DNA from 2 places in the Pseudacidovorax sp. 1753 genome. Region 2 is predicted to be linked to the other one. Evidence: predicted binding sites of a transcription regulator. Region 2 holds the regulator's gene; the other holds the start of a gene.
What was found. The regulator FNR, encoded in region 2, switches genes on or off when oxygen is low (the NO sensors DNR and NnrR bind a similar motif). The targets are predictions, from matches to a motif close to TTGATNNNNATCAA.
Positions count from the first base shown of each region.

Region 1 (14,625 bases), on a different contig from region 2:
CACGACCGCGACCTGATCAGCTTCGCCCTGGCCCAGGCCGCCGCCGCGGCCAGGCTGGCCCTGGTGGGTGTGTTGATCCTCGCCGCGGTCGCATGGCGGGATGTGGGTGCATCAGGCGTTCTCGCCTGGAGCGTGGCCGCGGCGGGGTCTCTGCTGCTGCGCAACCGCGTCATGGCCGTGGCGGCCCGCTGGCTGTCGCAAGGGCGTCCCACGCGCAGCGCACGACGCATCCTCTGGGCCTCCTCGTTGCTGCTGGCCTTTGCCCTGGTCAGCCTGCCCCTGCTGGGGCTTCCGCGCATGCAGACCGAGACGCGATTGCTGGTGACGCTCTTCTATTGCTGCTGGGGTGCAGCGGGCATGTCATCCCTGGGCATCGTGCCTCGGCTGTACGCCGGCTATCTGGGGCTGATGCTGGGGGGCGTGGCCGCGGGTTGGGGGCGGGACTTCACGCCCCAGCTTGCTCCGGCGATCTTCGGCGGCCTCTTCATGTACTGGCTGGTGCTGAGCGTCTTCGCCCACGGCTTTTCCCGCCGCGTGGCCGAGGGCATCGCCATCCGCGCCGAGAACGCGCAACTGGTCAAGCAGCTGTCGGCGGCCAACGCCGCCAAGACCCGCTTCATCATGACGGCCAGCCACGACCTGCGCCAGCCGCTGCATGCCATCGGGCTGCTGGGCGGGGTGCTGGCGCGTGCCACCACCGCAGAGGACATCCACCGGGCGCGCGAGGCCCTGGCCATCGCGCTGGAGGGGCTGCAGCAGCTTTTCTCCGCCATCCTGGATCTCTCGCGGATGGACAGCGGGGCGCTGCGGCCCGAACTGCGCTACGTGCCCATCGCGCCGCTGGTCGCGCGCCTGGACATCGAGTACCGCGCCCTGTGCCTCGAAGGCGGCCGGCGCTGGGAATGCCGGGCCGAGACGGCGCATGTCCGCACCGACCTGGCGCTGCTCGAGCGGGTGCTGCGCAACCTGCTCGACAACGCGCTCAAGCATGGCGCCGATGGCGGGGTGTGTCTGGCGCTGTCCACGCAGCCCGATGGCGTGATGCTGGAGGTCTCCGACACGGGCCCGGGCATCCCGGTGGAGGAGCAGGACCGGGTGTTCGACGAGTTCTATCGCAGCCGCCACGTGGTCTCGTCCGGCATGGGGCTGGGGCTGTCGATCGTGCAGCGCCTGGCCAGGCTGCTCAACGCCCGCTTGCACATGGAATTCGTCGACCCGGTCCGCCGCTCCGGTACGCGGGTCACCCTGATGCTGCCGTTGGCGCAACCCAGCGACGAGCAGGCCGTCGAGCCCGAGGTGGTGCTGCCCGACCTGCAGGGCCTGCGCGTGCTGGTACTGGACGACGAGGCAACGGTGCTCGACGCCACCCGCGCCCTGCTGGAGCAATGGGGCTGTGTGGTCGCCACCTGCCGCAGCGGCAGCGAGGTGGCCGCTGCGGTACAGCGCCTGGGACCGCCGCATGTGGCCTTGGCCGACTACCACCTCGGCCCTTCGGAAAACGGCCTGATGGCCCTGGAGGCGTTGCGCCGCGATCAGCCCGAGATGGGCTGCGTCATCGTCACGGGCGAATCCGATGCGGTCATTCGCCAGCGGCTGGCGGACGAGGGCCTGCCGGTGCTGGAAAAGCCGGTGGATCCCGAAGAGTTGCGCGCCGTGCTGGGCCTGTTCCGCGCCATGGACGAATGATGAACGAAAGGGTGATCGATGCAGTGGCTCTCCGACAACCTGGAGGCGCTGCTCGAAGCGCCCGATGAGCAGCGACGTTTCGACGCCGTCGTCGTGGGCTCCGGCTACGGCGGCTCGGTGGCGGCATTGCGGCTGGCCGAAGCCGCGTTCAATGTCGTCGTGCTCGAACGCGGGCAGGAATACGTGGCTGGCGAATTCCCGAGCGACCTGAGCGATGCCGGCAAGTACGTGCGCGCCCAGTGGCAGGGCACGACCGGCGTCCAGGGGGCCGGCTATGAGGATGCGCTCTTCGACTTCCGGGTGGGGCAGGGCGCCGCGGCCCTCGTGGGCAACGGACTGGGCGGCGGCAGCCTGATCAACGCCGGTGTCGGCCTGCAGCCCGAAGCGGTGGTGTTCCAGTCCGAGCACTGGCCTGCCGCCATCCGGCGCACCAACCTGCAGCCGTGGTTCGACCGCGCCCGTGCCATGCTGGAGTTGTCCAGGCCGGAGGACGGCCAGCGTTGCTTCGACCCGCAGGGCACGCGCAAGTACCAGGCGCTGCGCGGACTGCACGACCGGCTGCCCTCCCGGCCGGCCCGGGGCGATTCCGCCGCGGTCCGGCCCGAGTTCGAGGAGGTGCCCATCGCCGTCTGCCTGCATCCCTGGCAGGTCACGGCGCACGAGGGCGCGCTGGGCCCGCGGTCGGCCTGCACCGGCTGCGGCAACTGCGTCAGCGGATGCAACGACGACGCCAAGCTGACGCTCACCAAGACCTACCTGCCCGCTGCCCGGCGGGCGGGGGCGCGGCTCTTCGCGGGCGTGACGGTGCTCAGCGTCCATCGCGAGGAGGATGGCGACTTCCCCTGGGTGCTGCGCGTGGTCCGCACGGCCGAGCGCAGCCTGTACGAGGGCCAGCGCCAGCATGCAGGCGCCGCGGCCCGCGCCGGCTGGGTCCATGAACTGCGCGCACGGCAGGTGGTGCTGGCCGCCGGCACCTTCGGCAGCACGGAGATCCTACTGCGCTCCCGTTCCACGCCAGAGGGCGCGCCACGCGCGCCGCTCGCCACCAGCGACCGGCTCGGCGAGCGGGTGTCCGGCAACGGCGACGACGTGGCCTGCATTGCCGAGCTGGATGCGCCGGCCAACGCACTGGGCGACACGGCCGCTGGCCGAAGCCCCGAACCGGCCGGGCCGACCATCTCGGCCATGATCCGCTTCCGGGATGCCGCGGACGAGCGACGCTCGACCCTGGTTCAGGATGGCGGCGTGCCGGGGCTGCTGGCGCCCGTGTTCCAGGAGCTCATCCAGACGCTCACCACGCTCGCCCGGCTGGACGACTCCGCCGGTCCGGCATCGACGGAGGTGGACGACCTGGCGCCGCAGCCGAAGGTCCTGACCCACTCGCTCACGCTGCTGGGCATGGGTCACGACGACAGCCCGGCCCGTATCGACCTGGACACGCGCAGCGACCGCATCCGCTGGCAGTGGCCGCGTCCCGAGGCGGCGTCCGCGCCGCCGCTGCACCGGGCCCGCGTGGCGCCCGCCACGGGCCAGGATGGGCGCTACCTGCGCAATCCGGGCAGCGGCATCCTGCCGCCCACCATGGACGGGCTGCTGGGCGGGGCCGGCATGGGCCAGTTGCTGGTCACCGTCCATCCGCTCGGCGGTTGCCCCATGGGCGACGATGCGGTGCAAGGGGTGTGCAACCACCTGGGGCAGGTCTTCCGCGGACCGCAGGGCAGCGATGTGCACGAAGGCCTGTATGTGATGGACGGCTCGGTGGTGCCGACATCGCTCGGTGTCAATCCCATGCTCACCATCACCGCCCTGGCCGAGCGCAGCTGCGCCGACCTGGTGCAGCGCCTGAATGCCGGGTCGGCCGCACGGATGCCCCCGCCGGCCGGCGCCGTGCCTCGGCCCTTGTCTGCGCCGGTCGTGCCTGCGCCCAGGCCGACGAGCACCGCCGGCGCCGTCGCCCCGGGTGCGTCGCTGCGCGAGGTGCTTCGCGGCCTCGTGCAGCCATCGCCCTCGCAGCAATGGTGCGGGCCCTTGCCTCGGGACGCGGTGCCCGTGGGCGATGCCGCCTCGCTCTTCGTCCAGATGGAGGTGAGCGACTGGGCGCGCTTCCTGGCCGACCCGCGCCATCGGGCGCTCGTCCAGCCCTCGCGGATGGCGCCCTCCAGTGCCTATGAGGCGTCGCGCCTGCTGGTGCAGCTCGAAGGCCGCGCACCGCGCACGCTGTGGGTGGAAGAGGGCCATGCCGACCTGTATGCCCGCCAGCCGGAGTCCTGGCGGCGGCATGCGAGTCGCTGGCTGCGGCTGGTCCTCACCTACACCCTCAGCCGCTGGCTGCCGGATTCCGGCAAGGAGGGCGGCGGAAGCTTCTCGCTGAAACCCGCCAACCTGTGGCGGGTGGCCCGGATGCTGTGGCAGGCCGCGGAAGTACGGGTCTTCGATTACCGCATGGTCCTGCGCATGGAGGTCGAGGACAAGGACAAGGCCAGGGCCGAGCCGCCGCTTCATCTGCGCGGCACCAAGGTCATCGATGGCGCAGCGTCCTGGAAGGACCTGGGGCAGTGGTGCCGCGCTGCATGGGCCGGTGGCTGGCCCGCCGTGCCGCGCCCCAGCGTCTGGAGCCAACTGGGCGAACTGCCCCTCTCGCTGAGCGACGCGTCCGGCCAGGTCCTGCTGCAGGGTCGGCTGCGCATGGACATGCCCGACATCGCCCGCAACCTGCTGCCCCAGCTGCACAGCGGCCGCGACAGCGTGACGGCGACGATGGCCGCGCTGGGCTATCCGCTGATGCTCGCGCGCGGGCTGTTGCGCACGCGGCTGCTGGACTTCCGTGCGCCGGACTACGCTCGCCGCACCGTGCCGCCCGCGCCGCCGGCAGGTGGCGAGGCCGAGCAGGTCTGGCTGCATTTCCCCGAGGGCTGGACCCATGGCGGCTTTCCTCTGCTGCAGACCCGTCGGCACGGCCGGGTGCCGCCCTGTGCGCCGATCCGGCTGCGCGTGCGCGCGCGGCTGGCGGATCCGGCGGCCTCGCCCATGGACCTGGCGCTGGTGCGCTACCGGCAGCCCCGGCCCGAAGTGCACGCCCCCGACGGGCAGGGGGCCTGCCGCGTGCGTGCGCTGCTGATGATCAACGGCTTTGCCCAGTCGACGCTGCCCTTCGTCGAGCCATTGATGGGCGCCGATGCGCTGGCGGCGCGGCTGTACGACGAGGGCTGGGACCTGTGGCTGCTGGAGTACCGCGTGAGTCCGCTGCTGGATGCCTCCGCCCGCTTCTCGACCATGGACGACATCGCGGCCTTCGACATTCCGTCGGCCGTGGCCCGCGTGTGCGCAGAGCTGGGCCAGGAGCTCGACCTGGCGCCCGAGCTGCTGCGCATCCACGCCTTCAGCCATTGCGTGGGCGCTGCTTCGCTGGCGATGTCGCTGGCCGGCGGACACCTGGCCGTGCGCCATCCCGAGGGCGACGGCCAGGTGCATCGCCTGGGCGGGGCCGTTTTTTCGCAGTTCCAACCCTATGTGATCGGCTCCAACTCGGCGCAGCAGCGCCTGCAGCTGGGCGCCTTCATGCACAACGTGCTCGGCCGCGAGTTCCTGGAGTTCGCCGCCGGCGTCGGCACGCCCGACCTGCTGCACGGGCTGTTGGACCGGCTCTTCGCCACGATGCCGCACGCAGACCTGCCCTGCGTTCCCCGCGGCGAGGCCTGCCCGCACGACGATCCGGCGTGCCCGCATGCCCAGCGCTGTCCGCACAAGACTCAGGCCTGCCCGCACGAAGCCGATCTGCGCGTCGAGCAGCCTGACACCACCACCTGCAAGCGCATGTCCGGGCTGCTCAGTCCGCTGTTCGATCACGGGCGCCTGGGCGAGACTTTCCACGAGCGGCTGGACATCTACTTCGGCCGCACCAACCTCGGCGTCTTCCTGCATGGCGCCAAGTGCGTGCAGCACGAGCGGCTGGTGGACGACGATGGCCGCGACTATCTCTCGGACGACAAGGTCCGGCGCTATTTCGACATGCCGATGATGCTCATGCACGGCAGCGACAACCAGCTGTTCGACGTCGCTTCCCTCGCGCGCAGCGCCGATCAGCTGCGCCGGGTCTTCGGCGAGGAAGGGCGCTCGATCGCCTCCGATCCGGCTCAGCCCATGCCGCGGGTCACGGCCCACCCGCTGCCGGGCTTCGCGCATTTCGACTGCACCATCGGCCGCGCCGCAGCGCAGCAGGTCTTTCCGCGCATCGAGCAGTTCCTGGCCGATGCGTGGACGCGCCCGCTGGTCCCGCCGCAGGTGCAGCGCCATGCCGGGGCGCAACTGCCGGCGACCGGTCCGCTGATGGGCTGGGTGCGGCCGGGGCAGGGCGGCGCGACGGTGGTGCGGGTGTGGGCCGAATTCCGGCGCCGCCATGGCGGCCTCCTGGTGGGCTGCATGACGCTGGCGTGCGGCCGGCTCCGGGGGGAGTCATGGCGGCTCTCGCAGGCCTGGCCTCTGAGGACCGTGGTCCTGCAGACACGGCCGCCGGCTCAGGTGTCCGACACCGTGCCGCCGGGCACGGCCTTTCCGGTCAGCGTGCTCGTCGCCGATGTGGTGCTGCCTGCGGACGTGGAGGGCGTGCACATCGACGTCTTCGGGCTCTACACCTTCGACGCCAGCGCCGGGCCGACGGGTGCCGCGCCGCTGGTGCCTGCGGGCGTGCCGGGCCAGACGCCCCCGTCGGCATCCAACGGTGTCCGGGAGCCCAGAGAAATGCTGGATGAGGATGCCCAGGCCACCCATGACCTGGCGGTGCTGACCGGGCAGACGCCGGGCATGGTGTCGGCCGCCGCCGCGGACGCTGCCACGCCCTTCCGCCTGACCATCGACCAGAGCCTGCTCGTCCGCGCCGCCCGGCGCATGCCCTTGCCCGAGGACCGGGTGCCCGCGCCCTTCGCAGTCCCCCCGACCACGGACGAGGTCGTGCTGCCTGAGGACGGCCTGATCGGCCCGGTGGTCGAGCAGGGCGCGCCGCTGCCGCATGGGTATGCCGATGGCCTGGTGGCCGTGCTGCGGGCGGAGCTGGAGCGCCGCGCCGCCGCCGCGCGCCGCGCCGACCCGGCCACGCTGTCGCGGGTGGACCGTGAACTGGCCACGCCTGAGCAGGCAAGGTTGCACGTGGCCGATGCCCTGCGCCGGCCCGCGGAGGGGGGCACCTGTTTCCTTGCCGCGGGGTGCCGGCATCCGGGCATCACGGGCTTCGAATCGGCGCGTGCCGACGCCAGCCTGGCAGCGCTGGCGCACGCCCATGCCCGCACGGGCGACGCCCGCTTCATGGCCATGCTCGGCGACCAGGTCTATGCCGATGCGCGTGCCGGCCTCTTCGACACGGCCTCAGAGTTGGAGCGCATCCTGCCGCGCTACCGCGACGCCATGGGTTCGCCCGGCTTCCGCGCGCTGGCCCAGCGGCTGCCGCTCTTCATGGTGCTGGACGACCACGAGATCGTCGACAACTGGACGCGCGAGCAGCTATGGTTGGGCGAGGGCGGCCTATGGCGGGCGCTCACCGCACGCGCGGCCTACCGCGCCTTCCAGCGCGCCCACGGGCCGGATCCCTTTCCGGCCGCGGAAGGCGACGCCGACGACGCGCGCCACCACGGCGCCTTCCGCTGCGGCGACATCTCCGCCTTCATGCTGGATGCGCGCACCTCGCGGCAACTCGGCACGCGTCGGCTGCTGTCGGAGACCGGCTGGAGGCTGCTGGAGAACTGGCTGTGCCGTGAGCAGCAGATGCACGGCGATGCACCGAAGTGGGTGATGTGCGGCTCGGTGATTGCGCCGGGCCTGCGGGAGTTTGCCGGCCGCCCCGCGCCGCGGCAGGCCGACAACTGGCAGATGTCGCCCGCCGACCGGCAACGCTTCTTCGACCTCCTGGTGCGGCACCGCATCCAGAACGTGGTGCTGCTGTCCAGCGACTACCACTGCTCGGCCGTGGCGCGGCTGCACATCGGGCTCGACCTGCAGGGCCTCGCCATCGTGGCACCGCCCCTGCATGCACCCATGCGCTTCGCCAACTCGTTGGCCGACACCGTGTTGCTCGAAGAGTCGGTTCCGCTCGTTGGCGGCCTCACGCTGCAGGTCGAGGGCGTGGGCGCCTGGGACGGGGAAGGCTGGCTGGCCGTCCGGCAGTCCGAAGGCGCCGACGGGCACTGGACGCTGGCGCTGGAGCTGCACCTGCGCGGGCAGGAAGCCTCGGCCTTCGACACGATCCATCTCCGCGAGACGCTGCCGAGTCGCCGGCCGCGTCCACGGGGTGCCGCTCAGAACGATTCCAGCGGCAGGCCGACGTAGTTCTCGGACAGCGAGGTCGAGGCCGCCGGCGAGTGCACCAGGTAGTCCAGCTCGGCCTCCTGGATCTTCTGGCCGAAGTCGCCGGTGTCCGGGAAGCGGTGCATCAGCGAGGTGAACCACCACGAGAAGCGCTCGGCCTTCCAGATGCGGCGCAGGCAGAGGTCGGAATAGCGGTCGAGCGCGCTGGTGCTGCGCTCGCCGTAGTAGCGCTCCAGCGCCTGGTACAGGTAACCCACGTCCGAGGCCGCGAGGTTCAGGCCCTTGGCGCCGGTGGGCGGCACGATGTGCGCCGCATCGCCGGCCAGGAACAGCCGTCCGAAGCGCATCGGCTCGGCGACGAAGCTGCGCAGCGGGGCGATGCTTTTTTCCAGCGCGGGGCCGGTCACCAGGCGCTCGCGGCCTTCCGGGTCCAGGCGCAGGCGCAGCTCGTTCCAGAAGGCGTCGTCGCTCCAGTTCTCGACCTTCTCTTCGACCGGCACCTGCACGTAGTAGCGGCTGCGGGTGCGGCTGCGCATGCTGCACAGCGCGAAGCCGCGCGGGGTGTTGCAGTAGATGAGTTCGTCGGAGACCGGCGGCACGTCCGCCAGCATGCCCAGCCAGCCGAAGGGATAGATTTTCTCGTAGAGCTTGACGGCGCTGGCCGGCACGCTGGCCCGGCTCACGCCGTGGTAGCCGTCGCAGCCGGCAATGAAGTCGCATTCGAGCTCGTGCGTGGCGCCGTCCTTCTCGTAGCGCACGCGGGGGCGCTCGCCGTCGAAGTCGTGCAGGCTGACATTGGCCGCACCGTAGAGGGTGGTCAGGCCGGCGGCGGCGCGGGCGTCCATCAAATCGCGGGTGACCTCGGTCTGGCCATAGACCATCACCTGCCGGCCCTGCGTGTGCGCGTGCATGTCGATGCGGTGACGCTGGCCCTGGAAGAGCAGCTCGATGCCGTGGTGCGGCAGGCCTTCTGCGTGCGCACGGGCATCGACGCCGGCCTTCTTGAGCAGGTCCATCGTGACCTGCTCCAGCACGCCGGCGCGGATGCGGCCGAGCACGTAGTCGCCGGTCTGGCGTTCGACGATCACGTTGTCGATGCCGGCAACGTGCAGCAGTTGGCCCAGCAGCAGGCCGGCCGGGCCGGCGCCGATGATGGCGACTTGGGTACGCATGGGAAGGGTCTCCTGATCCAGGGGCAACAAAGGGATGGGCCGAAGCGTAGAAAAAAGCCGTCCCGATCCGGCGGCCCGTCAGGTCCTGCCGCGCGATGATTCGTTGGGTTGCGCGATGATCGCGCAACATCACTGATCCAAGGAGCCGATCCATGACCATCGCCAAGGCGGACTTCATCGAGGGCCTGGCCAAGGGCCTGGCGGTGCTCGAAAGCTTCGACACCGAGCGTCAGCGCCTGAACGCCACGCTGGCCGCCCAGCGTGCCGGGCTCACCCGGGCGGCGGCGCGGCGGCACCTGCTCACGCTGGCGCACCTGGGCTACCTGGAGACCGACGGCAGCTATTTCTGGATGGCGCCGCGGGTCCTGCGTTTTTCCGGCAGCTACCTGGCCTCGTCGCGCCTGCCGCGGGCGCTGCAGCCCACGCTCAACCGGCTGTCGGCACAGACGGGGGAGTCCTTCTCCGCCGTCGTGCTCGATGGCGAGGAGGTGGTGATCGTCGCCCGCAGCGGCAGCTATGGCGCGCCTTCGCGCGTGCTGGCCTACGGCCTGCACCTGGGCGCCCGGCTGCCGGCGCATGCCACGTCGACGGGGCAACTGCTGCTGGCGGCCATGGCGCCGGCGGCGCTTTCGGCCTGGCTCAAGGGGCGCAGCCTCGCGCGGCTCACGCCGCACACCTTGACCCGGCCTGCAGAGCTGCGCCGGCGGCTGGCGCAGATCCGCAAGGACGACCATGCGCTGGCAAGCGAGGAACACGAACTGGGCGTGCAGGCCCTGGCGGTGCCGCTGCGGGACATGCAAGGCCGGACCGTGGCCGCCTTGAACCTCGTCCTGTCGGGCGGGCTGCAGCCGCCCGAGGCGCTGGAACGAAGCATGCTGCCCTTGCTCGCGGAGGCTGCGCGCGAACTGCGGGCGCTGCTCTGATAAAGCAAAATTGACTTTGTGTGAATTTGTTGCGCGACGCCGGTCCCGGCCGGGCCCAACATTTCGCCCATGCCTCTGTCCCTTCTCCACCGCTTGGCCAGCGCGCAGCTTCCTGTTTCCTTCACCGAGGGCGGCGACATCGACGCCATCCGCATGCTGGCGCTCGCCGGCCATGTGCAGGCGGTGATCCCCCGTCCCGTGCGGACCTTGTCCGGCCATCACCAGCCGGCGGCCACGGTGTCTGCCATCACGCCATTGGGGCGGCAGATGATGGAACGCTTTCCCCGCGAAGCCGAGGTGGGCTGAGCCGTCGCGGCCCGAAGGGCGGGGCCGGCCGGCCGCCATTGCCCAGGCCACGACCACAAGCCCCGGGGCTGCTGGCGTCGTGCGCCTGGACGCCAGTCAATTCCTACAGTCGCAGTAAACCTTTTGCCGCTTGAGGTGGGTCAACGGACCCATGGCGACTTATCATGATTGAAATTTCGGTAATTACTGAAATTTCAACATTTACCGCTTCGCCATGACTGAATCCACGTCCGTTGATCCCGACCGGCTGCCGAGCCCGATGTCGATGGCGGCCGCGGCGCAGGCGATGGCCGCCCTGCTGTGGCTGCCGCAGGCGGCACTGCTGGCCTGGGCGGTCCAGAGGCTTGCCGACGGCGGCGGCCTGCATGGCGTGCTTGCGCTGGCGGGTGGCGTGGCGGCGGTCGGGCTGCTGCGCGCGGCGTTCGATGCATGGGGTGTGCGCCGCGCCCTCGAAGATGCGCGGCAGGCGCTCGGTGCCCTCAGGCGCGCGGCAACGGCGGCGCTCGCTGGCGGATCGCCGGTCGACCGCGACCGGCCGGCCTCCGGCCTGGCGGCCAGCGTGCTGGCGGAGCAGGCCGAGGCCATCGTGCCCTGGTTGGCGCGTTTCCAGCCCGTGCGGCTGAGGCTCATGGTGGTGCCCCTCGCCATCGCGCTGGCGGTGGGTGCCCTGTCCTGGGTGGCCGCGGCCATCCTGGTGGTGGCCGCGCCGCTGATCCCACTGTTCATGGCGCTGGTCGGCCGCCGTGCACAGGCCGCGTCGGAAGCGCAACTGGCGCGACAGGGCGACATGAACGCCTTCCTGCTCGACCGGCTGCGGGGCCTCTCCACCCTGCGCGCGCTGGGCGCGGTCGATCACACGGCGCTGCGGCTGAGGGCCTCGGCACAGGATCTGCACCGCCGCACGATGGCCGTGCTGCGCATCGCCTTCCTGTCGTCGGCGGTGCTGGAGCTGTTCGCCGCGCTGGGCGTGGCCATGGTGGCTGTCTATGTGGGCTTCCATCTGCTGGGGCATCTGCAGTTCGGCAGCTGGGGCCGCACGCTCAGCCTGGGGCAGGGCCTGTTCATCCTGCTGCTGGCGCCCGCCTTCTTCGAGCCGCTGCGCGAGCTGTCGGCCGTGTGGCATGACCGTGCGGCCGGCGAGGCCGCGCGCAAGGCGCTGGCGTCACTCGATGGCGCGGGGCCGAGGCTTCCCGGGCAGTCTGACGCTGCCCTGCCGGCAGAGCCGGCGCCTGCCGGTGGCGCGCTGGGCGTGCGCGTGCGGGGGCTGCGCTTTGCCCCGGCGGGCGAGCGGCCGGTGCTCGACGCGTTCGACCTCGACGTCCGCCCCGGTGAACGCCTGGCCATCCTCGCGCCCAGCGGCGGGGGCAAGACGACCTTGCTGTCGCTGCTGGCCGGGCTGGTGGCGCCGCAGGCGGGGCAGGTTTTCATCGGCGGCGTTCCCATGGACGAAGCCCATGCGCCGGGCCTGCGCCGCCGGATGGGCTGGATGGGGCAGCGTGCCCATGTGTTCGCCGGCTCCCTCGACGCCAACGTGGACCTGGGTCGGCCGGTCGCGGACGCGCAGGCCGTCGCCCGCGCCATCGATTTCGCAGGCCTCGCCGACGTGGCCGCCGGCCGTCCCAGCCAGAGCCTTGGCGAGGCCGGTGTGGGCCTGTCGGGTGGCGAGGCCGTCCGCCTCGCCCTGGCCCGGCTGGCCGTGAACGACGAAGCCGGCCTGCTGCTGGCGGACGAGCCCACCGCCCACCTCGATGCCGAGACGGCCGACCGCGTCATCGACGCGCTGCTCACCCTGAGTCGCGGCCGGACGCTGGTGCTGGCTACCCACGATCCGCGCCTCGCTGCGCGCATGGACCGTGTGCTCCGCCTCGACGCGGCGCCGCTGCGCGAAGCGGCCTGAAGCCGCGATCCATCAGGAGCCCACGCCATGACCCGTTCTGCCACCCACGATCTCCAGGTTCTGCGTCGCCATTTCATCGGCCAGCGGCGCGGGGCGCTGTGGCTGGGCGCCGGGCTTGCCGTGCTCACCAGCCTCGCCGGCATCGGCCTGCTGGGCCTGTCGGGCTGGTTCATCACGGCGACGGCGCTGGCTGGCTTGCAACTGACGACGGCGCTGGTGTTCGACGTCTTCATGCCCTCGGCGGGCATCCGGCTGCTGGCCCTGGGCCGCACCGGCGCGCGCTATGCCGAGCGGCTCGTCACGCACGACGCCACGCTCGGCGTGCTGGCCGGCCTGCGCGAGCGTCTGCTGCGCGGTTGGGCGCAACCCGAGGCGGCCCAACGCCTGCTGCTGCGTCCCGCGCGGCTGCTGCAGCGTCTGACGGCCGACATCGATGCGCTCGACGCCCTCTACCTGCGCATGGCCGTGCCGCTGGCCGTCAGCCTGGCAGCGGCGGCGATGGCCGGTGTCGTGGCCGGCTTGCACGACTTGCGGCTGGGCCTGGCCCTGGCCGCCTGGCTGCTGGTGGCAGGTTGGGGTAGTGCATGGGTGGTCGCGCGCCGGGCCCGCCCCGTGGCGGTGCGCCGGGCACTGGCGCTGGAGCGCCTGCGCGCCCGTGCCGTCGACCTCGTGGCGGGGCAGACCGAACTGGCCATGGCCGGTAGGCTGACGGCCCAGTGCGAAGCGCTGGCCGAGGCCGACACGCGCCTGGCCGCCACCGACCTGCGCATGGCCGGGCTGGAAGCGCGGGCCAGCTTCGCGCACGGACTGATGCACACGGCCACGCTGGTGGGCGTGCTGCTGGCGGCCGCCTGGCTGGTGGAGCAGGGCCGCATCGGCGCGCCGGCCGCGGCGCTGCTGATGCTCATGGCGCTGGCCGCAGGCGAGCCGATGGCGGCGCTGCGCCGCGGCGCGCTGGAGTCGGGCCGCACCTGGCTGGCGGCCCGGCGGCTGGCGCCGGCCGTGGCGGCGGCCGAGTCCGCACCGTCGGGCGATGCGCCGCAGGCCCGCCCTGGCGCCGCGGCCGACGGCGGCATCCATCTCGAAGGGATCGTGGTGCGCCGAGACGGCGGGGCACGCCCCGTCCTGCAACTGTCGTCGCTGCACATCCAGTCCGGCGAGCGCGTGGCAGTCATCGGGCCCAGTGGCGCCGGTAAGTCCACGCTGCTCGCGCTGGTGGCGGGTGAACGCGCGCCGGTCGCCGGCCAGGTCCAGGCACCGCGCGCCACCTGGATGACCCAGCGGCCCGAGCTCTTCCGCGACAGCCTGCGCGACAACCTCACGCTTGCCGCACCCCACGCCACCGACGCCCAGTTGAGCGCGGCGCTCGCCGATGCCGGCCTGCAGGCGGATGTCGCCCGCCTGCGCGAAGGCCTGGACACTTCCCTGGGCGAAGGCGGGCTGGGCCTGTCGGGCGGGCAGATGCGCCGCCTGTCGCTGGCCCGCCTGCTGCTGCAGGACGCGCCGCTGTGGCTGCTCGACGAGCCGACCGAGGCGCTCGACGCCGTCACCGCCCGCGAGGTTCTGCGCCGCCTGGACGCGCGCGCGCAGGGCCGCACGCTGCTCATCGCCACCCATCTGCGTCGCGAGGCGCGGCTCGCCGACCGCCTGCTCTGCATCGAGGCCGGCGCGTTGCGCGCCGACCTGCGGCGCGGCACACCCGCCTTCGACGCCGCCCTCGCCGCATTGCGCGACGACTGAGGCCATCGCCATTCCCCGCATTCCGACGCCAAGCATTTCAGAAGGAGTCTCACCATGGACCTCGACATCGTCGGCCTCTCACGATTGCAGTTCGCAGTCACGGCCCTCTACCACTTTCTCTTCGTTCCCCTGACCATCGGGCTCGCGATCCTGATCGCGATCATGGAGACCGTCTACGTCATGACCGGCCGCACCCTCTGGCGCGACATGACCAAGTTCTGGGGCCTGCTCTTCGGCATCAACTTCGCCATGGGCGTGGCCACCGGCATCGTCATGGAGTTCCAGTTCGGCATGAACTGGAGCTACTACAGCCACTATGTGGGCGACGTGTTCGGCGCGCCGCTGGCCATCGAGGGGCTGATGGCCTTCTTCCTCGAAGCCACCTTCGTTGGGCTGTTCTTCTTCGGCTGGGAGCGACTGTCCAAGCTCAAGCACCTGATCGTGACCTGGTGCGTGGCGCTGGGCTCCAACCTGTCGGCGCTGTGGATCCTGATCGCCAACGGCTGGATGCAGAACCCGGTGGGCGCGCAGTTCAACCCGCAGACCATGCGCATGGAGGTGACCGACTTCTTCGCCGTGCTGACCAACCCGGTGGCGCAGGCCAAGT
Region 1 covers NZ_JBEPKY010000002.1:158,069-172,693, reverse strand. Annotated here, with positions in the region: gene ABIC63_RS03160 (hybrid sensor histidine kinase/response regulator) at 1-1,686, shown strand, start outside; gene ABIC63_RS03155 (alkaline phosphatase D family protein) at 1,705-8,001, shown strand; gene pobA (4-hydroxybenzoate 3-monooxygenase) at 7,971-9,152, opposite strand; gene ABIC63_RS03145 (IclR family transcriptional regulator domain-containing protein) at 9,305-10,075, shown strand; gene ABIC63_RS03140 (hypothetical protein) at 10,145-10,381, shown strand; gene cydD (thiol reductant ABC exporter subunit CydD) at 10,596-12,278, shown strand; gene cydC (thiol reductant ABC exporter subunit CydC) at 12,306-14,018, shown strand; gene ABIC63_RS03125 (cytochrome ubiquinol oxidase subunit I) at 14,073-14,625, shown strand, end outside.
Region 1: the regulator FNR is predicted to act here: its motif matches at 10,512-10,525, upstream of cydD (thiol reductant ABC exporter subunit CydD).

Region 2 (14,625 bases):
GCTCGAAGGGCGCGGCAAACACGGGCATGGCCACGGCGCCCGCGACCAGCAGCGCGGCACGAAGCAGGGTCCGCACGGCGGCCACCGGCGCCATCCGCGGCGCGGCGGGGCGTGCGCGCGCCCTGGAAAGACTTGTCATGGCATCACCTCGATGTCGAAATAACTCTCCACGTCGAAGGGCCGTCCCGCGACGGGCCGCCATTCGCGCAGGTCCAGCCTCAGCCGGAGGTCGAGCCGCTCGACCATCCATGGGCCCGGCACCACCCCCGCCCAGACCAGTCGCCGGTCGCCGGCCATTGCCGAGCCGCTGGCGAAGGCGCCACCACCCGACCATTCGACGAGCAGGCCGGCGGGCGAACGCAGTCCGCTGACGAACGCCGGGATCACGTGGTGGATCCGTGCGCGCCGGCCGACGTAGGCGGCAGTCGCCAGGCGGTACTCGACACCGCGGAACGTGACCCAGGTATAGGGTGCGCCGGGCTCGCGGGCGCCCAGGTCCAGCGTGGCCTGCACGCGCGCACGGGGCGAACTCGAATCGTCCAGACGCTCCGCCCGGACCGGCGGAGTCCCAGCCAGCAACAGGCACGTCAGCAGCAGAAGCCGGCCCGCTCGGCCGAAGGGTGCACGCCCCATGGTCAGTTCATCGTCGCCGTGAACGTGACGCGACCGCGGTAGCTGCCCGCCGGATACAGGGTGCCGTTGGCATAGCTGAAGCTCAGCGTATTGGTCATCTGCGTGCGGCTGCTTCCCAGGAACAGGGTCTGCAACAGGCCCGGCAGCGCGAACTGCGCCAGTTGCTGGCTCGCGGAGCCGTCGAAGCTGCCGCTCTGGATGTCGTTGCCCGCATTGGTGCCGGTGTCGAGGTTGGCCGACACCCAGCTGATGGCGGAGAACGGGATCACCGTCGATCCGCAGCTTGCCGGCGTGATGCAGGGCAGCCCCGCCGACGAGGACGCGGTGAGCGTCGCCACGGTGGGGCCGAAAAGGCTGCCCTTGTCCGCCGACACCGTGATGGCGATGGCCCCCGCGCCTGCGCCAGCAATGACGCCGGGGCTGGGCGCCACGTTGGCATTGCTGACATCGAATCGGACCTCGTCGATCGTCCCGCCCGCCGAGCCCACCCTCAGCGTGATGCCCTCCGAGACCGAGAGGTAGGTCGTCAGCACCACGGCGCCCGCCGGCGACGGGCAAGCCACCAGCGCAAGCCATCCCAGCAGGACGGCGCCGATGCGCACGCGCACCGGCCCGCCTGCCCTGCTCTGCCGCCCGAGCCGCACCGCGGGGCCCTCAGACGCCGGAGGCGGTATAGGTCACGGTCGCGCTGTAGCTGCCCGCATTCCAGCTGGCCGGCGTGCCGCCCAGCACATAGGCCCAGGTGCCACTGGCCAGTGCATTGCTACCGAAGGAGGTCGAGGCGCAGGCGCCCAGGTTGGCCCCCGGGTGCGACAGCGAGCCGGTCGCCGTGACCGTGAAGCTTGAATTGGGTGGCCCGCCCGTCGCCGGCACCCACGTGCTGACGGCGCAGTTGATGGTGCCGGCGCCAGCGTTGGTCCAGGCCGCCACGGTCAAGCTGCCCGGTTGGGTGCCGGCCGCGACCGTCGGCGCGGCGCCATCCCAGGGCACGGCCGTGTTGTTGCCGGTGGCGGGCGTGGTCGGCGCCGAGGGAATGCTGATCGACGGCGTCCAGCCCAGGTTGGCCTGCACGGTGCTGGCGGCGCCGACGCGCAGCAGGATGAGCTTGGGCACGGTCACCGAGAGGTTGACCCGGCCCGTGGCCGTGAGCGTGCCCGTGCCGGCGCTGTTGTAGCCATAGGTCGATTCGGCCGCCGCCGGGAAGGCGGTGGCGACCGTGGCAGCCAGGACGGCGCAGAGCCGGATGGCAGGAAGAAGGACGCCGTCGCGGGCCTTCTGCGTGCCCGATGAGCGGATCGGGAGGTCCTGTGGGCAACGCGCGTGGCGCGTCGTGCGGTGGTGCGTGGAGATTCGCATGCTGGTCACACCCCCGTGGCGGTGTACGTCACCGTGGTGGTGTACGCGCCAGCCGTCCAACTGGACGCCGTGCCGCCCAGTGCATAGGCCCAGGTGCCCGTGGCCAGCGTGTTGCTCGTGAAGCTGGTCGACGCGCAGGCGCCCAGCGTCGCGCCGGGATGTGGCAGGGTCCCCGTGGCCGTGACGGCGAAGTTGGCATTGGCCGGCCCGCCCGTGGCGGGGCTCCAGGCGGCGACGGAGCAGTTGATGGTGCCAGCCCCGGCATTGGTCCAGGCGCTGACCGTGAGCGCGCCGGGGTTGGTGCCTGCCGTGACCGTCGGCGCATTGGCGTCCCAGGCCACGGCCGTGTTGTTGCCTGCCACAGGGACCGTGGGCGTCGCCGGAATGCTGTAGGTCGACGTCCATGACAGGGTGTCGACCGTCGTGTTGGCGCTGCCGATGCGCAGCAGGATCAACTTGGGCACGGTCACCGACAGGTTGACGCGCGCCGTGGCCGTGACGGTGCCGCTGCCCGCCGCGTTGTAGCCATAGGTGGACTCGGCCAGCGCCGTGCCGCTCACCAGCGCCAGGCCGGCGAGCGCGCCGACCAGCAGGTGGCGCAAGGACAAATGCTTCGATGTCATGGGGATCCTCTCTGTTGTGGTGAAGGGGTGGCCGGGCCGGCGCTCATGGCGCCTCCCTGGCCAGGGGAATACGGAGATGGGCCGTGCCCCGCAAGGGCACGTCCACGGCCTGGGCGGCACCTGCGTCCGACCAGGGCAGCGGCACGCTCTCGGTCGCCAGGCTGATCTGGTGCCGACCGACGGCGACCGTGGGAAAGGCGAAGCGGCCGTCGCCATCGGTGGTGGTCCGGTAGCGTCCATCGAGGACGACCTCCACGCCGCGGGCGCCCCGTTCGCCCGCGCCCGGCAGGCCGTCGCCATCGGCATCGAGGAACACGCGGCCCTCGATGTCGCCGCTGCCGGCGCCCCCGGGGCCGCGCTCGCCCAAAGGCGCATAGGCCCGTCCGGCCTGACCTTGCCAGCGGACATAGAGGTAGACCGACTTGTCGTTGCTGCGATAGACCTGCGGTGCATCGAATGCCGCGGGCACCAGCGCCGAACGCGCCTGGTTGAGGCTCAGCATCGCGCCGATGCGCCAGCCGGCGGCCAGGGCCTTGTCGAGCGACACGCTGCCCGACAGCCCGCGGCTGGCCGACAGGTTGCTGCTGCGCGAGGTGTAGCGCAGGCTTCCCTGCAGATCGAGTGTGCCGCCCAGGCTCTGCCGGAACTGGACACCGGCCGTGGGATAGCGCTGGGTAACCGCCCGGCCCTCGTCGCGGGCGTAGCCCAGCGTCGTGGTCAGTTGCATCGCACGGCCGGCGTTGCGGGCGTCGAACCAGTCCTGCTCCCAGGACAGCTCCTGCCCCGTGGCGGCATCGCTCTGCGCCGCCACATAGCGGTTGCGCTGCACCGTCAGGGCGAGGCGACTGCGCGGCAGGTTGGCGAAGCGTGTCTGGGCGAAGACCGTGGCCGCCATGCTGCGCTGGGTGAGGGCCGGGTCGGAAGCGCCAGCCAGGCCGACGCCCGACGGGTCGGCCTCGCTCAGGCTGCGGACCCGGGTGGCCTGGATGTTGCCGCCGAGCAACGTGTCCCGGGCCGCCACGTATTGCGCGTTGGCGGTATAGGCCCACCGTGAGCGGTCTGCACCGGCGCGCGTGGGGTCGAGCGGCGAGCGGTCGGCATCGACGCCCGCGCCCCAGCTGAGCCTGGCGCTGCTGCTGTCGATCCGCCAGTGACCGCCGCGGGTGCCGGTCCACAGCAGCGCATCGCCGAAATGCAGGTTGGGCTGTGCCGCATAGGCGCTGAAGCTGTGCCGGACGCCGCCGAGCCGCACGGCACCCTCGCCGAAGAGGCCAGCCGCGCTGCCCTGTGCGACGCCGGCCGTGCGCGTGCCGACGCTGCTGGCGACCAGGGTGGCGCGCAATCGCAGGTCGCCCTCGCGCAGTGGCCACGGATTGCGCCCGACCGATGCGGCCATGCTGCGCACATCCTTGCTGCCCGTGCCCTGGCCGGTCAGCCTGTCGGTGTAGTAGGCGGGAACATCGCTGGCCTGCTCGACCTGCAGGGCGGCGAAGAGGTCGTCATCGAGCTTGCGGGTCGTCCCCAGCCAGCTGCGGCTGCCCTGGCTGCGCTCGAAGGCGGGGTAAGGTCCGCCCACCATCCAGCCGCGCTGGCCGCTGCCCATGCGCCACTCGCCCCCGTCGTCGATGAGCCGCACGGACGCGCCCCGCAACGGGGTGGCGCCGAAGGCCAGCCGATCGTGACGGAGCAGGCCGTCGGTGCGTTCGGCATGGAAGTCGCCCACCGTGACATCGGCGAAGCGCCGGGGCGTCAGCGGCAGTCCCAGCACCCGCAGGGTGAACCGGCCGCCGCTGGGCTCGCTCGACATGCCCAGCGTGCCGGCGCCGTACAGGCTCGCCTCGGGATCGCCGCGGTAGGCGCGGCCGTCGAACTGCAGGGACCAATCCCCCAGATTGAGGGTCTCGCGCCGGTATTCGGCGCGGATGCCGGCCTCGGCGCCCCGCGAGGTGCCCGACCCCGTGGCCGCCGACCGGCCCCAGCCCGCGCGGGATTCCAGCAACCAGGCGCGCACGCCCTCGGGTGCCTCGGCGGCCGACGAGTTCTCCGCGTCGCCGGCCCCCGGCGGGGTGTCGTCCATGACCCGGTCGATGTAGGTGGGTGGCCCCTGCTCCAGTTGGCTGCGCAGCCGCGCCTGTTCCGCCTCGAAGCGGCTCATCGGCTGCACCCGGAGCTCTCCGCCCGCGATCGTCTGGGCAGCGCTCGGCACGAGGCCCGCGACGTAGACGCATGCCACAGCGGCCAGATGGATGGGGAGAAGGCGCAGCTGCACATGGAAGGGCTTCAACCCAGAACGCCCTGGTTGTGCGGACCGGCGCGGCGGCCCACGTCACGTGCTCGCAGCCAGCCGTGTGCGAGCAGATCGGAGGAGATGGAAGGGGTTGTCGAAGGAGGCGTCGACATGGCGGGCGCGTGGACTCCTGAAGCCTGGATGGTGGGGTGGCAGGGCGGGTCCCGCGCTGCACCAGCACCGGCCACCCCTGACTTGAAAACTCCTTCCGAAGGTATTCCGAAGTGCTTTGGCGCCCAAGAAACTTCTTGACAGGCGGTCTCATCAGCAGCCCATAGCCGACAAAAGGTGATGAACCGTGAAGATTTGACTCAGCGTCCGGACCACGGCGGCTGGCCGATGCCGGTTGGCCGGTTCAGGCGCACCAGCGCGCGATGTCGTGCTGGAGGTCCGTCCACAGCGCGTAGGCCGCGACGGCCATGAGCAGGACCCCGGCGATGCGGCTGGCCCAGGCGGGCTGCGCGCCATCCGGTCCGCGCCGCAGCAGATGCCAGAGCCAGGGCACGCCGCTGAGTGCCGCCGCGCCCCCCAGCGCGAACAGGCCCATCACGAGGGCGCCCTGCAGCGGCTGCGACGCCAAGGCGGCGAGCATGAGGGCCGAATAGAGCATGCCGCAGGGCATGAGGACCCAGGCCGCGCCGAGCAGCAATCGGCGCGCCGGGCTGGCCGTGAGCGGCCGCAGCCGGCGCAACGTGGCCGCCCCGACCCGCGATGCCCACAGCGGTTGCCGCCCGGCGATGGCCAGCACCACGCCCCAGGCCAGGATGCCCGCGTGCAGCAGCACCCAGACCGGCCGCAACAGAGAGATGCCATCCCGGAGCCATGCCAACGTGTCGAACGCCGCGGCCACGACCGCGCCGGCGGCGGCATAGCCGAGCAGCCGCCCCAGCTGAAACGCCACGGATGGCGCGGCCGGGCGATGCGCCGCAGCAAGGCCTGGCCCGGAGGCATCCACGCGCACCAGCGGCACAGCCTCGCGCTGCAAGGGACGCGGCGGCACGAGCGCAGCGCAGGCCGGCCCGCACATGACGGCGCAGTGGGGCGCGCCCGTCAGGCCCAGCAACAGGGCCGACACCGCGAGCGCACCGGAGGCGTCCATCACCCGCGTCAGATGATGCGCGAGAAGCGCGTGCGTGCCCGGTCGGCCTGCAGGTAGCGGTCGAACACCATGGCGATGGCGCGCACCACGTACCAGCCGGCCGGCGTGACCTCGAGTTCGCGCGCATCCAGGCGCACCAGCCCCTGCTCCGCCAGGGGCTGCAACGCCTGCAGCTCGGCCGCGAAGTACTGGCGGAAGTCCACCAGATTGGCGGCGCCCATGGCCTCGAAGTCGATGCGGCCCTGGCACATGATGGCCATGATGACCGCGCGGCGCACCACGTCGTCGCGGCCCAGGGCCAGGCCGCGCACCACGGGCAGTTGGCCCTGCTGCAGGCGGTCGCGGTAGTCCTCCAGCGTCTTGGCGTTCTGGCTGTAGCTGGCACCGACGCGGCCGATGGCCGAGACGCCCAGGCCGATGATGTCGCAGTCGGGCTGGGTGCTGTAGCCCTGGAAGTTGCGGTGCAGCCGGCCCTGGCGCTTTGCCACGGCCAGGGCGTCCTCCGGCACCGCGAAGTGGTCCATGCCGATGTAGACGTAGCCCGCCTCGCCGAACACGCCGATGGCGCGCGAGAGCATGTCGATCTTGGTGGGGCCGTCGGGCAGCTCCTGCGACAGGATGCGGCGCTGCGGCTTGAAGCGCTCGGGCAGATGGGCGTAGGCGTACAGGGCGATGCGGTCGGGCCGCAGCTCCACCACCTGCGCCAGCGTGCGCTCGAAGGACGTGCTGTTCTGCCGCGGCAGACCGTAGATCAGGTCAGCGTTGATCGAGGTGAAACCCAGCCGTCGTGCCGCTGCCATCAGCGCGAAGACCTCGGACGCGGGCTGGATGCGGTGCACCGCCTTCTGCACCTGCGCATCGAAGTCCTGGATGCCGAAGCTCAGGCGGTTGAAGCCCAGCGCCGCCAGGTGCGCAAGCCGGGCCTCATCGACCGTGCGCGGGTCGACCTCGATGGAGCATTCGGCGCCGGGCAGGAAGTCGAAGGACTCGCGCAGCGCCGTCATCAGGGTGGACAGCTCCTCGTCGCTGAAGAAGGTGGGCGTGCCCCCACCCAGGTGCAGCTGGCTCACCGGCTCGCCCCGGCCGAGTTCGGCCACCTGCAGCCGCAGCTCGCACAACAGGTCCTGCAGGTATTCGGCTGCGCGCTCGTGGTGGCGCGTGATGATCTTGTTGCAGGCGCAGTAGTAGCAGAGCGACTCGCAGAACGGGATGTGCACGTACAGCGACAGCGGCAGCGCACGGGCGCCGGCCGCTTCGCGGCGCTGGACCAGGGCCTGGGCATACTCAGCGGGGCCGAAGGCCTCCACGAAGCGGTCGGCGGTCGGGTAGGAGGTGTAGCGCGGGCCCGGCACGTCGAAACGGCGCAGCAGCGACGTCGACAGCACCGCGGGCTCGGCCGCGCAGGAGGACGGGATGGGCAGGGAACTCATCGCAGCAGGAGGGCACAGCAGCGCCAGGGTTGTTGCCTCTAATGTGCGTTCGAAGCCATGATCGGCGCTTGATCCACATCAAACAGAAAGTTGATCGCTGTCGGAGAATGACTGACACGGGAGCTTTCGGACGCCACAGACCCCACGAGCGAGGCGTCGGGCCGTCCCCCACCCTACAGAGTCGGACACACCATGACCCCAGAATCCATCAAAGTCGCTTGTTCCAACTGCAACCTGCGCGAGTTGTGCATGCCCGTGGGCCTGTCGCCGGAGGAACTGCAGCGACTGGATTCGCTGGTCGCCACGCGCCGCAAGGTGCGCCGCAAGGAACTGCTGTTCCACAACGGCGAGCAGTTCGTCTCGCTCTACGCCATCCGCACCGGCGTGTTCAAGACCCGCATCACCTCGGAGGACGGCCGCGACCAGGTCACCGGCTTCCAGATGGCCGGCGAGATCATCGGCCTGGACGGCATCGTCAACGACCGCCACAGCTGCGACGCCGTGGCGCTGGAGGATTCCGAGGTCTGCGTGATGCCCTTCGACCGCATCGAGGAACTGTCGCGCGAGGTGTCGGCGCTGCAGCGCCATGTGCACCAGATCATGAGCCGCGAGATCGTGCGCGAGCACGGCGTGATGCTGCTGCTGGGCAGCATGCGCGCCGAGGAGCGCCTGGCCGCCTTCCTGCTGAACCTGGTGCAGCGCCTGCATGCGCGCGGCTTCTCGGCCTCCGAGCTGGTGCTGCGCATGACCCGCGAGGAAATCGGCAGCTACCTGGGCCTCAAGCTCGAGACGGTGAGCCGCACCCTGTCCAAGTTCGTCGACGACGGCATCGTGGAGGTGAACCAGCGGCATGTGCGCATCCTCGATGCGGAGGCGCTACGGCGGATGGTGAACCCCACGGTCTGCGCCTGAGGCGCGAACGGCGGCCGGCTCGCGCAAGTCGACCGCCGCATCGGCAGACGAGAGGGACGCCACGGCGTCCCTTTTTCATTGCTGGGATCTTCAGGCCGGCCCGCCCGGCCCCGGCTGCGCATTGACCTGGGCCGGCGTGCGCATCAGCAGTGCCGTGGTCGCGCTGCACACCATGGTCACGACCCAGAAGCCGAAAAAGCCCAGCGCGTAGATGGCCTGCCGCGGCATCTCCAGCACATGGCCGAACCAGCGCAATTCCGCCGGATCGACGAAGCCGAAGACCAGGAACTCCATCAGGCAGGCGGCCAGGAAGGCCGGCCAGGCGATGGCCATCAGGCAGTGGGGCTGGCGCAGCATGCGGGAGGTCTCCGTCTTCTGGGTTGCGGGGCGCCGACGACCCCGCCGCAGCGGGGCATGTTTGGCCGCGGAAGGCCGTGCCGGTGAGCGACGCGCCATGTCAAGGCTGCGCGGGAGGCAGGTTCCGTGCGGGCGTGGTGACGTGGTTGCGGGCCTGCTGCGCCGGCGTCAGCGCACGCTGGGCCTCCAGGGTGCGGTTGATCTCGATGCCCCGGCGGTAGTAGTCCGCCTCGATCACCGGATCGGGGCTGTGCACCGCCAGCCACAGCGTGGCAAAGCCGGCCACCACCACCATCGCCGGACCGCCCACCACCATCCACATCAGCGGATGGCGCCACCAGGGACCGCTGGAGGGCTCGACCAGGGAGGCGGAAGCAAGCGTCGTCGGGTTCGTCATGGGGTCCTCGTCGTGATGGATGCGAAGTCGATGCGTCGGGCAGTCAGCGCGGCACCAGGAAGGCGGCCTTCTCGGCCACATGGGCGCCGCCGCCCTCCTCGCCCACCTCGATGCGCACGCTGTGCGAACCGGGGGCGGCACTGCCGTAGGGAATGCTCAGCCGCACGGCCACCCAGCGGGCCTCGGCCGGACCGACCTCCACCGGCGTGTCGGGCGAGACGGCGATGCCCTCCAGCCCCTGTGCCGCGAGCCGGTACTTCTGCGGCCGCTCGGTGGCATTCATGATCTGCAGGCGGTAGACGTTCTCCAGCCGGCCACCTTCGGCGATGCGGGCCAGCGAGGCGCGGTCGCGCACCACGTCTACCTTCAATGGCGTGCGGGCCACCAGGCTCACCAGCATGCCCACCACCAGCAGCATGAGCACCGAGGCGTAGATGAGCACGCGCGGCCGCAGCACGCGGCGCCACAGCTGCGCGCGGCTCCAGTGGCCGGCCATGCCGTTGACCGTGTCGTAGCGGATGAGGCCCTTCGGGTAGTTCATCTTCTCCATCACGGTGTTGCAGGCGTCCACGCACTGGCCGCAACCGATGCATTCGTACTGCAGGCCCTGGCGGATGTCGATGCCCGTGGGGCAGACCTGCACGCACAGGTCGCAGTCGATGCACTCGCCCAGGCCGCGGGCCTTGTAGTCCACGCTGCGACCCCGCGGCGCCCGCGGCTCGCCGCGGCCAGGGTCGTAGGTGACGATCAGCGTGTCGCGGTCGAACATGGCGCTCTGGAAGCGCGCATAGGGGCACATGTACTTGCACACCTGCTCGCGCATGAAGCCGGCGTTGCCGTAGGTGGCGAAGGCATAGAAGAAGACCCAGAACACCTCCCAGGAGCCCATCTGCGTCTGCAGGAAGGCCAGGCCCAGCTCGCGCACCGGCGTGAAGTAGCCCACGAAGGTGAAGCCGGTCCACATGGCGATGGCGATCCACACGATGTGCTTGTAGGCCTTCTTGACCAGCTTCTCCGTCGAGAGCGACTCGCCGTCCAGCCGCATGCGCGCCGTGCGGCTGCCTTCGATCTTCTGCTCCACCCACATGAAGATCTCGGAGTACACCGTCTGCGGGCAGGCATAGCCGCACCACAGCCGCCCCGCCACGGCCGTGAACAGGAAGAGCGAGAGCGCCGAGATGACCAGCAGACCCGACAGGTAGATCAGGTCCTGCGGATACAGCACCAGCCCGAACAGGTAGAAGCGCCGCGATGCCAGGTCGAAGAGCACTGCCTGCCGCTCGCCCCAGCTGAGCCACGGCAGGCCGTAGAACACCAGCTGCGTGGCGAACACCATGGCCCAGCGCCAGCGCGCGAACAGGCCCTGCACTGCGCGCGGGTAGATCTTCTTGCTCGCGGCGTACAGCGACACGGCCTCCTCGGCCGGCGGCTCGGCGGCAATGGGGATGACGCGCCGAGGGTTGGGCGTGGGCGCGTTGGAGGATGCGGACATGGCGTTGGGGCGCCCGCGGGCGCCTTCGTTCGTGGGGATCAGGCTCGGAGGGTCATGAAGCCACTCAAGGCTTGGCCGACGCCGTGGTGGCGTTGTGGGACAGGCCCCAGACGTAACTCGCGAGCACGCGGATTTGCGCCTCGGTCAGCCGCTCGTTCTGCGCCGGCATCACGTTCTGCTTGCCGTTGTTGACCATGGCGATGATGGCGGCCTCGCCGTAGCCGTGCAGCCAGATGTTGTCGTTGAGCCGCGGGGCGCCCAGCGCCTGGTTGCCGCCGCCGTCGGCGCCATGGCAGGCCGCACAGACCGCGAACTTGGCCTTGCCCAGGCCGGCGCGCACCGAGTCGTGCGGGCTGCCCGACAGGCTGAGCACGTAGTTGGCCACGTTCTTCACGTCGTCCGCCGTGCCCACGGCGGCTGCCATGGGCGGCATGGTCCCGACGCGGCCCAGCGTGATGGTCTCGATGATCTTGTCGGGCGTGCCGCCGTGCAGCCAGTCGTTGTCGGTCAGGTTGGGAAAGCCCTTGCTGCCCCGCGCGTCCGAGCCGTGGCACTGGGCGCAGTTGTTCATGAACAGCCGCTCGCCGATGGCGCGCGCTGCGGGGTCGGCGGCCACCTGCTCCACCGGCGCACTGGCGAAGCGCGCATAGACGGGGGCCAGCTCCGCATTGGCCTTCTCGACCTCGGCCTTGTACTCGCCGGCCGAGCTCCAGCCCAGCTTGCCCTGCACACTGCCCAGGCCGGGGAAGAAGGCCAGGTAGCCCACCGCGAAGACGATGGTGATGATGAACAGGCCCACCCACCACAGCGGCAGTGGGTTGTTGGCCTCGCGCAGGTCCTCGTCCCAGACGTGGCCGGTGGTGTTGTCCTTGTCGGCGACGACGCGCTTGCGCGCCGTCATCCACAGCAGGATCGCGCAGCCCAGGATGCTCAGCACCGTGGCGGCGATGACGTAGTTCGACCAGAAGTTGTTGATGAAGTCGCTCATCGTGATCTCTCTCGTTCGATGCGTTGGCGCGGTGCGCTCAGTCCTGCTCGAAGGGCAGGCGTGCTGCCTCCTCGAAGCCGGCACGGTTGCGCCGCGCATAGGCCCAGGCCACGATGCCCAGGAAGAGCACGAAGCACACGACAGTGGCGATGGAACGCAGGGTGGTCAGGTCCATGATGGGGGTACTCCTCGTTCGCTTACTTCAGGGCACGGCCCAGCGACTGCAGGTAGGCGATGGTGGCTTCCATCTCGGTCTTGCCTTCGACGGCAGCCTGCGCGCCGGCGATGTCCTCGTCGGTGTAGGGCACGCCCACCTTGCGCAGGGCCCGCATGTGGGACGGCAGGGCCGCGGCGTCCACGGTGTTCTTCTCCAGCCAGCTGTAGGCGGGCATGTTGGACTCGGGCACCACGTCACGCGGGTTGTTCAGGTGGATGCGGTGCCACTCGTCGCTGTACTTGCCGCCCACGCGCTGCAGGTCGGGGCCGGTGCGCTTGCTGCCCCACTGGAAGGGGTGGTCGTACACGAACTCGCCGGCCACCGAGTAGTGGCCATAGCGCAGCGTCTCGGCGCGGAAGGGGCGGATCATCTGCGAGTGGCAGTTGTAGCAACCCTCGCGCAGGTAGATGTCGCGGCCGGCCAGCTGCAGCGCCGTGTAGGGCTTGAGGCCGGCGATGGGCTCGGTGGTGGACTTCTGGAAGAACAGCGGCACGATCTCCACCAGGCCGCCGACGGCGACGACCAGCAGGATCAGCACGATCATCAGGAAGTTGTTGGTCTCGACCTTCTCATGCGAGAAGCCGGTGGACGTGGAGGGCGTCGTCTGGCTCATGTTCTTGTGCTCCGTTCGATCAGGCATGGGCCGCTTGCGGGGCCGGGATGGTGGCGCGCACGGCACGGCCCGAGATCACGGTCATCCACACGTTCCAGGCCATGACCAGCATGCCGCCCAGGTACAGCAGGCCGCCCAGCAAGCGCACCACGTAGAAGGGGAAGGTGGCCTTCACGCCTTCGGCGAAGGTGTAGGTGAGCGTGCCGTCGGGGTTGATGGCGCGCCACATCAGGCCCTGCATCACGCCGGCGATCCACATGGCGGCGATGTAGAGGACGATGCCGATGGTGGCCATCCAGAAGTGAAGCTCGATGGCCTTGATGCTGTGCATCGTGGTGCGGCCCCACATGCGCGGGATCAGGTAGTAGAGCGAGCCCATCGAGATCAGGCCCACCCAGCCCAGTGCGCCGGAGTGCACGTGGCCGATGGTCCAGTCGGTGTAGTGGCTGAGGGCGTTGACCGTCTTGATGGACATCATCGGGCCCTCGAAGGTGGACATGCCGTAGAAGGACAGGGCCACGATCAGGAAGCGCAGGATCGGATCCGTGCGCAGCTTGTGCCAGGCACCCGACAGGGTCATGATGCCGTTGATCATCCCGCCCCAGCTGGGCGCCAGCAGGATCAGCGAGAACAGCATGCCCAGCGATTGCGTCCAGTCGGGCAGCGCGGTGTAGTGCAGGTGGTGCGGGCCTGCCCACATGTAGGTGAAGATCAGCGCCCAGAAGTGCACGATCGACAGGCGGTAGCTGTAGACCGGGCGCTCGGCCTGCTTGGGGATGTAGTAGTACATCATCCCCAGGAAGCCGGCGGTGAGAAAGAAGCCCACCGCGTTATGGCCGTACCACCACTGCACCATGGCGTCCTGCACGCCGGCATAGGCCGAGTAGCTCTTCATCCAGCCCGCGGGCACCTCGGCGCTGTTGACCACATGCAGCAGGGCCACCGCGATGATGAAGGCACCGTAGAACCAGTTGGCCACATAGATGTGCTTGACCTTGCGCGTGCCCACCGTGCCGAAGAACACGATGGCATACGACACCCAGACCAGCGTGATCAGGATGTCGATGGGCCATTCGAGCTCGGCGTATTCCTTGCCGGTGGTGTAGCCCAGCGGCAGGCTGATGGCCGCGGCCACGATGACGGCCTGCCAGCCCCAGAAGGTGAAGGCCGCCAGGCCCGGCGCGAACAGCCGCGTCTGGCAGGTGCGCTGCACCACGTGATAGCTGGTGGCAAAGAGCGCGCAGCCGCCGAAGGCGAAGATGACCGCGTTGGTGTGCAGCGGCCGCAGGCGTCCGTAGCTCAGCCAGGGAATGCCGAGGTTGAGATCGGGCCAGGTCAGCTGGGCGGCGATGATCACGCCGACGAGCATGCCGACCACGCCCCAGACCACGGCCATCAGCGAGAACTGGCGCACGACCGTGTCGTTGTAGAGCGCCGCAGGTGAGTGGGAGGACTGCATCTTGGGAACCAGGTTGAGGAACTTGTAGGCAGTGTCCGACTCGGTTCCCGCCGGTCGATTGACGGAGATCAATCGCTTTGCAGAATGCGCGCGCCTTCCTGTTCCACGTCATCGAACTGGCCGCGCTCCACGGCCCACCACAGGCCCGCGATGATCAGCAGCACCAGCAGCACCGACAGCGGCACGAGCACGAAGAGGATGTCCATGGCCCTTCCCCCTCAGCCTTGCGGCACCAGCGTGGCATCCGCAGGCATGCGCTCCGCCGAGGCCACTGTCGGTTGGATTCCGCCGGCATCCATGCGCGACAGGCGTGCACTGTTGAGCACCACCACCAGCGAGCTGAGCGCCATGCCCAGGCCAGCCAGCCAGGCCGGCAGCCAGCCTGCCAGCGCCAGGGGCACGCACAGCGCGTTGTAGGCCGCGGACCCGACCAGGTTCTGTCGCACGATGCGCAACGTGCGCCGCGCCTGTGCCACGGTGTCGGGCACCGCCTGCAGCGAATCGGCCAGCACCACGAAGTCGGCCCGCGCCTGCGTGAGCGGCACGGCATTGCCGAAGGCGAAGGAGGCATCGGCCTGGGCGATCACCGGCCCATCGTTGAGACCGTCGCCCACCATGGCCACCGCCCTGCCCTGCGCCTGCAGGCGGCGCACCTCGTGCAGCTTGTCCTCGGGGCTGCAGCCGCCGCGTGCCGTGTCGATGCCGGCGCTGGCCGCCAGCCGCTGCGCGGCGGCCTCGCGGTCGCCGGAAAGCAGGCGTGGC
Region 2 covers NZ_JBEPKY010000003.1:57,937-72,561, reverse strand. Annotated here, with positions in the region: gene ABIC63_RS04620 (COG1470 family protein) at 1-139, opposite strand, end outside; gene ABIC63_RS04615 (hypothetical protein) at 136-579, opposite strand; gene ABIC63_RS04610 (hypothetical protein) at 636-1,241, opposite strand; gene ABIC63_RS04605 (hypothetical protein) at 1,288-1,989, opposite strand; gene ABIC63_RS04600 (hypothetical protein) at 1,995-2,612, opposite strand; gene ABIC63_RS04595 (hypothetical protein) at 2,656-4,896, opposite strand; gene ABIC63_RS04590 (sulfite exporter TauE/SafE family protein) at 5,255-5,998, opposite strand; gene hemN (oxygen-independent coproporphyrinogen III oxidase) at 6,007-7,428, opposite strand; gene fnr (fumarate/nitrate reduction transcriptional regulator Fnr) at 7,621-8,340, shown strand; gene ABIC63_RS04575 (hypothetical protein) at 8,431-8,697, opposite strand; gene ABIC63_RS04570 (FixH family protein) at 8,798-9,094, opposite strand; gene ccoG (cytochrome c oxidase accessory protein CcoG) at 9,138-10,586, opposite strand; gene ccoP (cytochrome-c oxidase, cbb3-type subunit III) at 10,651-11,574, opposite strand; gene ABIC63_RS04555 (CcoQ/FixQ family Cbb3-type cytochrome c oxidase assembly chaperone) at 11,612-11,749, opposite strand; gene ccoO (cytochrome-c oxidase, cbb3-type subunit II) at 11,772-12,404, opposite strand; gene ccoN (cytochrome-c oxidase, cbb3-type subunit I) at 12,424-13,863, opposite strand; gene ccoS (cbb3-type cytochrome oxidase assembly protein CcoS) at 13,932-14,069, opposite strand; gene ABIC63_RS04535 (heavy metal translocating P-type ATPase) at 14,082-14,625, opposite strand, start outside.